3 regions of the Rhizobium sp. SU303 genome follow, and region 1 is predicted to be linked to each of the others. Evidence: predicted binding sites of a transcription regulator. Region 1 holds the regulator's gene; each other region holds the start of a gene.
The links. The regulator LexA, encoded in region 1, represses DNA repair genes until DNA is damaged. The targets are predictions, from matches to a motif close to TGTTCNNNNTGTGTTCNG.
Positions count from the first base shown of each region.

Region 2: the regulator LexA is predicted to act here: its motif matches at 1,500-1,517, upstream of RlegSU303_RS15460 (ribonuclease T2 family protein).
Region 3: the regulator LexA is predicted to act here: its motif matches at 1,303-1,320, upstream of RlegSU303_RS02750 (PA0069 family radical SAM protein).

Region 1 covers NZ_CP088095.1:1,969,523-1,972,659, reverse strand. The annotation lists gene RlegSU303_RS09915 (VOC family protein) at 1-584, opposite strand, end outside; gene lexA (transcriptional repressor LexA) at 783-1,502, shown strand; gene RlegSU303_RS09905 (ComEC/Rec2 family competence protein) at 1,483-3,137, opposite strand, start outside.
Region 2 covers NZ_CP088095.1:3,083,298-3,086,434, reverse strand. The annotation lists gene RlegSU303_RS15470 (DMT family transporter) at 1-363, opposite strand, end outside; gene RlegSU303_RS15465 (alpha/beta fold hydrolase) at 444-1,373, opposite strand; gene RlegSU303_RS15460 (ribonuclease T2 family protein) at 1,532-2,272, shown strand; gene ettA (energy-dependent translational throttle protein EttA) at 2,371-3,137, shown strand, end outside.
Region 3 covers NZ_CP088095.1:568,081-571,217, forward strand. The annotation lists gene RlegSU303_RS02750 (PA0069 family radical SAM protein) at 77-1,234, opposite strand; gene RlegSU303_RS02755 (glycosyltransferase family 2 protein) at 1,374-1,892, shown strand; gene RlegSU303_RS02760 (hypothetical protein) at 2,074-2,409, shown strand; gene moaB (molybdenum cofactor biosynthesis protein B) at 2,425-2,976, opposite strand; gene RlegSU303_RS02770 (4-(cytidine 5'-diphospho)-2-C-methyl-D-erythritol kinase) at 2,976-3,137, opposite strand, start outside.

The sequences.
Region 1 (3,137 bases):
AAGGCGGCCGGCTCCGGCGTGCAAAGCGCGATCTCGACTATGCCGGTGACGCCATTGGCATGCGTCTCCAGCGCGGCGCGGTCGGCCGGCAGCGGATTGACGCGCTCGACGGTGAAAAGCAGGAGATCGGGCGCGCGCAGGTCGCCGGCGAAAGCCAGCTTGAAGCCGGCAATCGTCTCGGAACCGTCCGGCATCGTCATCGGCCGGGTGAACTGCAGCATCTCGCCGGCGCTCGATCCGTTGCCGACGAAATTCTGATGATCGATGCCGGCATCCTTGCTGCCGAAAGCCATCCCCGAAAGCCCCTCCTCGCAACAGCGGAAACGGAAGGCCTGGTTGCGGGCAGTGAAGACATTGCCTTGCCGCGCCGATGCCTCGCTCTCCTCGACGCTCGCAATCCCGAGCGGCTCCAGATAGGTCTTGTCGGCAAAAAAGACGCAGGCATTCTCCGTTCCGAAGGGATGGCGCGCATCGGCGGCAACGGTGAAGCCGAGCTTGCCGAGCCTCTCGCGCGCCAGATCGATGTTGACGACCGGCAGCACGACATGATCCAGCGGGTGCGGTTTGGCGGAATGCTCGTTCATGATGTCCCTCCTGGAAACGGCAAGAGATTTGCGACGGCGCGCCCCTCAACGCAAGAGATGTGTCCCAATCCGGCGAATGAAAATAAAAATCTCAACGAGTTGGCGCCAAGTTTTACGGAAATTTAGCTACTTGCGGAACACATATGGAACATATAGTGTCTGTTCTGGATTTGTTTCAATCACGAGGTCACAACGTCGATGCTCACGCGCAAACAACAGGAGCTTCTCCTTTTCATTCATGAGCGCATGAAGGAATCCGGCGTTCCGCCATCTTTCGACGAAATGAAGGATGCCCTGGACCTCGCCTCCAAGTCCGGGATTCATCGCTTGATTACAGCGCTTGAGGAGCGAGGCTTCATTCGCCGCCTACCGAATCGCGCCCGCGCGATCGAGGTCATCAAGCTTCCGGAGGCCTACAGCCCCAGCATTCAGCCCCGGCGCGGCTTTTCGCCGAGCGTCATCGAGGGCAGCCTCGGCAAGCCGCAGCCGGTTGCTACTCCTGCTCCCGCAAAACCCGTCGCCGACAACGCCAACTCGGTCTCCGTGCCGGTCATGGGCCGAATCGCTGCCGGTGTGCCGATCTCGGCGATCCAGAACAATACCCACGACATCGTCGTTCCGGCCGACATGCTCGGCTCCGGTGAACATTATGCGCTCGAGGTCAAGGGCGATTCGATGATCGACGCCGGCATCTTCGACGGCGACACCGTGATCATCCGCAACGGCAGCACCGCAAGTCCTGGCGACATCGTCGTTGCTCTCGTCGACGACGAAGAAGCGACACTCAAGCGCTTCCGCCGCAAGGGCGCCTCGATCGCGCTGGAAGCGGCCAACCCAGCTTACGAGACCCGGATTTTCGGGCCGGACCGTGTCAAGGTTCAGGGTAAACTCGTCGGTCTCATTCGCCGATATCACTGACATTGGCCAGGCCGGATTCGGTAAAACTGTTGCTGCGCCAGTCATAGGCACGATGGCGCATCCATGGCCGCGACAATACATCGAATGCGGTTGCGACCTCCAGGCCGGTGTCCGTGAAGCGCAACTCGATGGAACCGGTCCTGCGCAACGTCTCACCGGTGAAGAGCGTCGCACCTGAACGGCAATTGTTGAAGCGAAGGCGGACCGACGTCACGACGATATCGGCCGCGTCGCACGCCGGGCCGAGATAGGCGGCGTTGTCGATGACGGTTACCACCCGACCATTGCCAAGCCTTGATATGCACCAGGCCTTCTTGACGCAGGAAAAGCGGTTTGCGTCACCGCCCGCTGCGGCCGTCCGCATCGCGGTCCTTGCTTCGTTCTGCTGATCGCGGGAAAGCCTGACGCGGCGGTCTTCTCCCTCAGGCGGGATAGCAGGACCATCCAGCATCTTCGGCGGATCATGCCTCGGCAGGACCAGCGCTCTCTGCCACTGGTCGAAGATGAAGTCCGGCGGTCTTTCACGGTTGGAAGCCATTGCCGCCGCCTCGACGACCGCGACGAGACTGCCATCCTCCGAAATCACCAGATCCGGCGGCCGGGGAACCGGCAGAAGCAGCAGGATGAGTGTTGCGACCGCGATGATCGATGTGCCGACATGGCGCAACCGGGTGCGGAGCAGCGTCAGCAGCAGAAAGCCTGCCACGGCGACGGCGAAATACCAGGCGGGCAAGCGGCCGACGTCGATATTGCCACCCCAGCCGGACACCGTCTTTGCGACCGCGATCACCAAATCGAGGCCAAATCCGACGATCTTCCAAGCCCAAACATCCAGACCGAAAGGCATGAGCAGCATCGCCAGCAGGCCTGCCGGCATGATGATGAAGGAGATGATCGGCATCGTCGCGAGGTTTGCCGGCAGGCCGTAGGCGGTCAGGCGATGAAAATGCTCGATCGAAAACAGCGCGGTTGAAAAACCGCCGATCAGCGAGGTCAGGAAGACGCCGCCGAAGAAACCGGCAACCGTAACGAACGGCCGGATGATCGGCAGCTTCAGAAAGGCGTTTTCGCGGACGCGCCGGTCCTTCCACAGCTGATAGCCCGAGACCAGCGCCAATGTCGCGGCAAAGGACATTTGGAAGCTCGGTCCCAAGACCTCGGACGGCGAAATGGCGATGATGACGAGAGCGGAGAGAGCGACATTGCGCAAGCTGATCGACGGCCGGTCGAAGAAGACCGCAATCAACATGATGGCCATCATGATGAAGGCGCGTTCTGCAGAGACCGCAAAGCCGGAGATCAGGAAATAGGCGGTGACGGCGATGAGCGCGCCGGCGGCAGCGATCTTCTTTGTCGGATAGGCCTCGGCGACGCCGGGAAAAAGGCTGAGCAGCATCCGGAAACCGACGAAGAAGATGCCGGCCGACAGCGCCATGTTGAGACCGGAGATGGCGATGATATGAGCCAGGCCGGACTGGCGCAGCGCCTCCGTCGTCGCATCCGAGATGGCCCGCCGCTCGTCCGTCACGAGAGCGGCGGCAAAAGCACCGGTGTCGCCGGGCAGGATCGACCGTATGCGATCGCCGATGCCGCTGCGCAGCCGGTACAGTCCTTCGAGCAAAGCTTCCGGCGTCG
Region 2 (3,137 bases), 1.1 Mb from region 1:
GAGGATCGTCAGAATGATGGGCTCGACAAAGAAGATCGCAATCGCGTCGGCGACCGCCATGTATTTCAGCGTGGTGACGAAGGAGATCATCGAGACGGTGATGATCGCGCCGCGGATGGCATGGAACAGGTTCTGGCGCCAGGAAAAATCGGCGAAGCTGCGCCGCCATATCACAATCGGCAGCATGCAGACCGCCTGCACGGCGAAGCGGCCGGCAGTGATCTCCGCAGACGGGACGGTGACGATGGCAAGCTTGGCGAAAATATCGATGAGCGGCGAGAACATCACCGAAATAAACATCAGCACAAGCCCCATCGTCACGTCGGAGGCGGACGAAACGGGGCGGGCGGAGGTGCTGTTCATGATGAAATCCCTGTACTCAGGATATTGGTCACTCAGGATATTGGTCACTCAGGATATTGGTCACTCAGGATATTGGTCGCTCAGGATTTTGCGGCGGCCCCGTCGCACCAATCGGCGAAGGCTGTGATCGCCGCATCCGCGCCAAGCTCATTCAGTGTTTCGTGCCGCATGTCCTGATATATCTCAGTGCTGATACGGGAGAAGCCTTGACCTTTCAAATGGTTTGACAGCCAGAGCACGGCTTTTCCACGCTCGGTCGCCGGGTCTTCTCCGCCGCCGACGAGATGGATCGGCATGTCCCGCGGCAGCCGGTCGAGGTGGATTTTCTGTAGCGCGCGGAAGGTCAGTTCGAAGAGATCGAGCCATAGAGAGACCGAGGCGTCGAAGCCGCAGAGCGGATCGGCGGCATATTTGTCGACTTCATCAGGAACACGCGACAGCCAGTCGAACTCGGTGCGGCGGCTAGGAATGGATTTGCCCCAAGCGCCGAAGGTGAGCTTCGGCAGCAAACCGCTTGGCACGTCGGAGCCCTTCAGCATGCGCTCGGCAAGCAGGACCGCCTGGGCGGCGCGGCCGGCAAGGCCGACGGCGAAATTCGAATTCCAGACGGCGACGGCATCGAAGTCCGCCGGAGCCGTGACGGCAGCGTTGAGCGCGATGAGGCCGCCCATCGAATGGCCGAAAAGGATCACTGGCAGACCGGGATGGCGGGAGGCCGCATGGCTGCGCATGGCGATGACGTCGCCGATCACCCTTTCGATACCACCGCGCCGGGCGAAGCGGCCGACCGGTGCATCGGGTGCTGTCGTCTCGCCGTGGCCGCGGTGATCATGGGCGTAGACGTGATAGCCGCGCGCCGCCATCGTCTCGGCAAAGACGCCGTATCGTTTCGAATGTTCGGCCAAGCCATGCGATATCAACAGGATGCCGCGTGGAGGGGTGATGGCCTCAGCATGGTGATAGGCCAGCGACGCCCCTGGCACGGCGAGCCTTTGCGTTTCAGAAAACATGTGGGTCCTCCCGGCGACAACAGACCAGATCGCCGGGTAATTGCAACATCGGCATTTGATTATCTGATAACAATTTGCGCCCTTGTTGCGATTCAGGGTTGCGGCCTTTTGATTTTGGTGCTTATTTGTTCCTGTATTGTTCTTTTTTGGGGGTTGAAATGAGCAGCATGCAGTTGCGTACCTTGACGTTCGCCGTGTCGATGATTGTTGCCGGTGCCGCCGTGGCGCAGGAGGCTGGCGGACGTACCCGCTTCATTCTAGCGGCGAGCTGGCAGCCGGCCTTTTGCCAGACGAACCAGAAGAAGGCCGAGTGTGCGAGCCAGACCGGCGAGCGCCCCGACGCGACGAACTTTTCGTTGCACGGACTTTGGCCGATGCGGCAGGATTACTGCGGCGTAAGCGCCGAGCAGAAGGCCGCCGACAAGGATGGCGACTGGAACAAGCTGCCGGAGGTCACGCTTGCGGCCGAGACGAAGACGGCGCTCGCAAAGGCGATGCCCGGCACGCAATCCGGCCTGGAACGGCATGAATGGGTGAAGCATGGCACCTGCACGAAGATGAGCGCCGACGACTATTTCGGCGTCGGCATGCATCTCGTGGGCGCACTCAACGCGTCGGCCGTGCGCGATCTCTTCGCTGCCAATATCGGCAAGCCGGTCAAGGCCGACGCGATCAAGGCGGCTTTCGACAAGAGCTTCGGGCCGGGTGCCGGCGACCGCGTCAAGATGAGCTGCCGGCGGGCCGGCAATGTCAGGATGATCAGCGAACTGACGATCGGGCTTTCGGAAGCCGCCGGGGCGGCATCGGCGAAAAGTGCCGGCCTTGCCGATCTGATCCAGGGTGCTGGAAAAACGTCGTTCGGTTGTGACGAGGGCGTCGTCGACGCTGCGGGCTTTTGACCGGAAATCCTGAGTAAACCGGGTTTCGGCGTTGCCCGCAGGCGCTGTTTCGCCTACATAGCGGCACAATCGAAGTTTCCCGCCCGGAGCAGCGCAGCATGGCACGTCAGTTCATCTATCATATGTCCGGCCTCAACAAGGCCTATGGCAACAAGAAGATCCTGGAGAATATCCACCTTTCGTTCTACCCGGATGCCAAGATCGGTATCCTTGGTCCGAACGGCGCGGGTAAATCCACCGTGCTGCGCATCATCGCAGGTCAGGACAAGGAGTACACCGGCGAAGCTTGGCTCGCCGAAGGTGCGACGGTCGGCTATCTGGAGCAGGAGCCGCATCTCGATCCCAACAAGACGGTGTTCGAGAATGTCATGGAAGGCGTTGCCTCGAAGACGGCTGTCCTCGACCGCTACAATGAATTGATGATGAACTATTCCGACGAGACGGCGGAAGAGGGCGCCAAGCTTCAGGACGTCATCGACAGCCAGAACCTCTGGGATCTGGAAAGCCAGGTCGAGATGGCGATGGAAGCCTTGCGCTGCCCGCCGCGCGACGCCGAAGTCACCAGCCTTTCCGGTGGTGAGCGCCGCCGTGTCGCGCTCTGCCGCCTGCTGCTTTCGCAGCCGGATCTGCTGCTGCTCGACGAACCGACCAACCATCTGGACGCCGAAACCATTGCCTGGCTCGAAAAGCATCTGCGCGACTATCCGGGCGCCGTGATGATGATTACCCACGATCGCTACTTCCTGGACAACGTCACCGGATGGATCCTCGAACTGGACCGCGGCCGTGGCATTCCTTACGAAGGGAACTATTCGGCCTACCTGCAGGCGAAAGCCAAGCGCATGCTGCAGGAAAGCCGCGAAGA
Region 3 (3,137 bases), 1.4 Mb from region 1:
GGCCATCCGCGGGAATTGCGCTCGGTGCTCGAAAACAGGGCGGTTTTGTCGAGATGCCGAAACGCAAGCTTAAAAATCAAAGAAGCGACAATTGCACGCCGCTGCCATCAGGCGGTACGAACAGGTCATCGCGCAGCGGCACACTACGTCGCGTCAGCTCGAAACGTCTGGCGGCCATTTCAAAGCGCCGGGCGATCTGCCAGGCATAGGGACCGGCGCCCTTCATGCGCTTGCCGAATTCGGCATCGTAATCCTTGCCGCCGCGCATCGAGCGTACCAGCGACATCACATGCCGGTAGCGATCGGGATAATGCTGCAGCAGCCAGTCTCGAAACAGCGGGCTGACCTCGAGCGGCAGTCTGAGGATGACATAACTCGCCTCGGCAGCGCCCGCAGCCTTTGCCGATTCGAGGATGCGCTCCAGCTCGTGGTCGTTCAGCGCCGGGATGAGCGGGGCGGCCATGACTGCCGTCTGGATGCCTGCTTCGGCAAGGGTGCGGATCGTCTCCAGCCGCCGCGGCGGTGTGGCGGCACGCGGCTCCATCGTCCGGGCAAGCTTGCGATCCAGCGTGGTCACCGAGATGCCGACGCGCACCAGGTTCTTAGCTGCCATCTCCTGCAGAATGTCGAGATCACGCAGGATCATCGCCGACTTGGTGACGATCGATACCGGATGGTTCGCCTTGTTCAACACCTCCAGAATGCCGCGCATGATGCGCCATTCCTTCTCGATCGGCTGATAGGGATCGGTATTGGTGCCGATTGCGATCACCCGCACCTTGTAGCCCGGCTTGGCGAGCTCCCGCTCCAGCAGTTTTGCCGCATCGGGCTTGGCAAAGAGCTTCGTCTCGAAATCGAGCCCTGCGGAAAGCCCCATATAGGCGTGTGTCGGCCGGGCGAAACAATAGATGCATCCGTGCTCGCAGCCGCGATAGGGATTGATCGAGCGGTCGAAGGAAAGGTCCGGCGATTCGTTGCGGGTGATGGCCGTGCGCGGCTTCTCGACCTGCACTTCCGTCTTGAATGGCGGCAGCTCTTCCCAGGTCTGCCAGCCATCGTCGACGGTCTCCCGCTGCAGTGGCTCGAACCGACCCGTCGGGTTCAGTCCCGCCCCACGTCCACGCCGCCGGTCGACCTCGACTCTCAGGCCGGAGGACACGATCATCGCATCGGCAATATCTGCCGTATTGGCAGGCGCGAATGCGGCCTGCCCTGCCAGGGACTGCTCTCTCATCGGATTCTCCCGCGGCGGAAAGCCATCGCCTCCGCCCGTTTTGCTGATTAAATTCCTATCCGCAAAATGAGAACATTGCAAGAACAAAATGAGGAAAACGGCGCTGGAAAAAATTTGTGCGGCGCATTATAAATAGTCAATGTTGACGGTTGTTCTCGAATGTCAGGATCAGGAATCTGAGCTGGCACAGACTTTATCGGTACTGGTGGCAGGCGCGGTGGAGGGGCTGGTGAGCGATGTGGTCGTGCTCGATCACGGCTCGCGCGACGGCACCTCGCGGGTGGCCGACGCCGCCGGCTGCCGCTTCCATTCGCAATGGGATATCAAGGACATCGTCCGCGCAGCGCGCGGCGAATGGCTGCTCTTCGTCGAGCCGGGCGCCAGACCCCAGGCCGGCTGGATCGATGAGATCGCCGAATATGTCGCGCTGAACAAGCTGCCGGCGCGCTTCACCGCGTCGCGCGGCTACCGGCGCCCGTTTTTCCAGCGTGTCGGCCGAGCCGTGCCGCCCCTGGAACTGGGCTTTCTCCTGCCGAAGAAGCAGGCGCTCGCCATTGCCAAAAGCGGCATGCGGCTGACCGAATTCGTCAAGGGGCAGAAGCCGCGCAAGCTCGCGAGCGAACTGATTCCGTCCTGGGTCGCCCGCGCTGCGCGATAGGGCCGCAACGCTCTCCATGAGCAAAAGATGGCGCCCAATAGGATTTCGCGCTATAATTTAAACATGGCGCCGTCGAAGCGCCTCGCTTCGCAACGGAATGGCCATGGAATGCCGGTGAACGGCAGAACAGGTCAGTGACAATCTCCTCTTCTGCCGGGTTCCCGGCGAAAGGAGGTGCGTCATGGCGCGCGGTAGGATCTACGGCGTACGCAGTATGATCTGCGGCCTCATGGCCGTCATATTGCCGACATTGGTGATCGCGCATCCGCATTCGGCAGCATCGCAGATGATGCGCAGTTGCGCAGGCCGACCCGAAATCGTCAATTTCCTGGACAAGAATTTCGCCGAAAAGCTCACGGCAGTCGGACTGATCAACCAGAACGCCGTTCTTGAGGTCTATGCCGCCGAAAGCGGCACCTGGACACTCATCGTCACGGATGTTCACGGCATAAGCTGCGTCCTGCTGTCGGGTGACAGCTGGGACACGATGCCCGTCCTGCCAGGCCTTGCGACATAGCGCAGGCACATCGGTCTATTTGGTCACGCCGCGTTTCAGGTGCTCGTCCAGACGCGGCATGATCTCGACGAAATTGCACGGCACGCTGCGATAGTCGAGCTGTCCTTTCAAAATGCCGTCCCAGGCATCCCGGCAGGCGCCGGGCGAACCCGGCAGCACGAAGATGAAGGTGGCGTTGGCAACACCTGCCGTGGCGCGCGACTGGATCGTCGCCGTGCCGATCTTCTCGTAGGAGATCCGGTGGAAGATGGCGGAAAAGCCGTCCATCCGCTTTTCGAACAAAGGTTCCAGCGCTTCGGGCGTCACATCGCGACCGGTAAAGCCGGTGCCGCCCGTGGTGATGACGACGTCTATGTCTTCTCTCTCAGTCCAGGCCTTCACCCGTGCGGCAATCTTTTGGCGATCATCGGGCACGATCCCCCGGTCGACCAGCCTGTGACCTGCCTCGGTGATCCGCGCCGCCAGCGTGTCGCCTGACTTGTCCGTCTCCGGCGTGCGGGTATCCGAGATCGTGAGAACCGCAATGCCGACCGCGATGAAGGGCCGCTTTTCGTCCAGACCTGCCATCATGCGCCTCCCGAACCCGTTTCCGTCGCCTGGAAATACCAGCCAGGGCACTCGTCGTGAAGAGCTGCCGCCGCATCTTCGGCAACAGTCATGCTCGCAAAGATGCCGAAACAGGTGGCGCCGGAACCGGACATGCGGGTCAAAAGGGCGCCGTGAGCTTG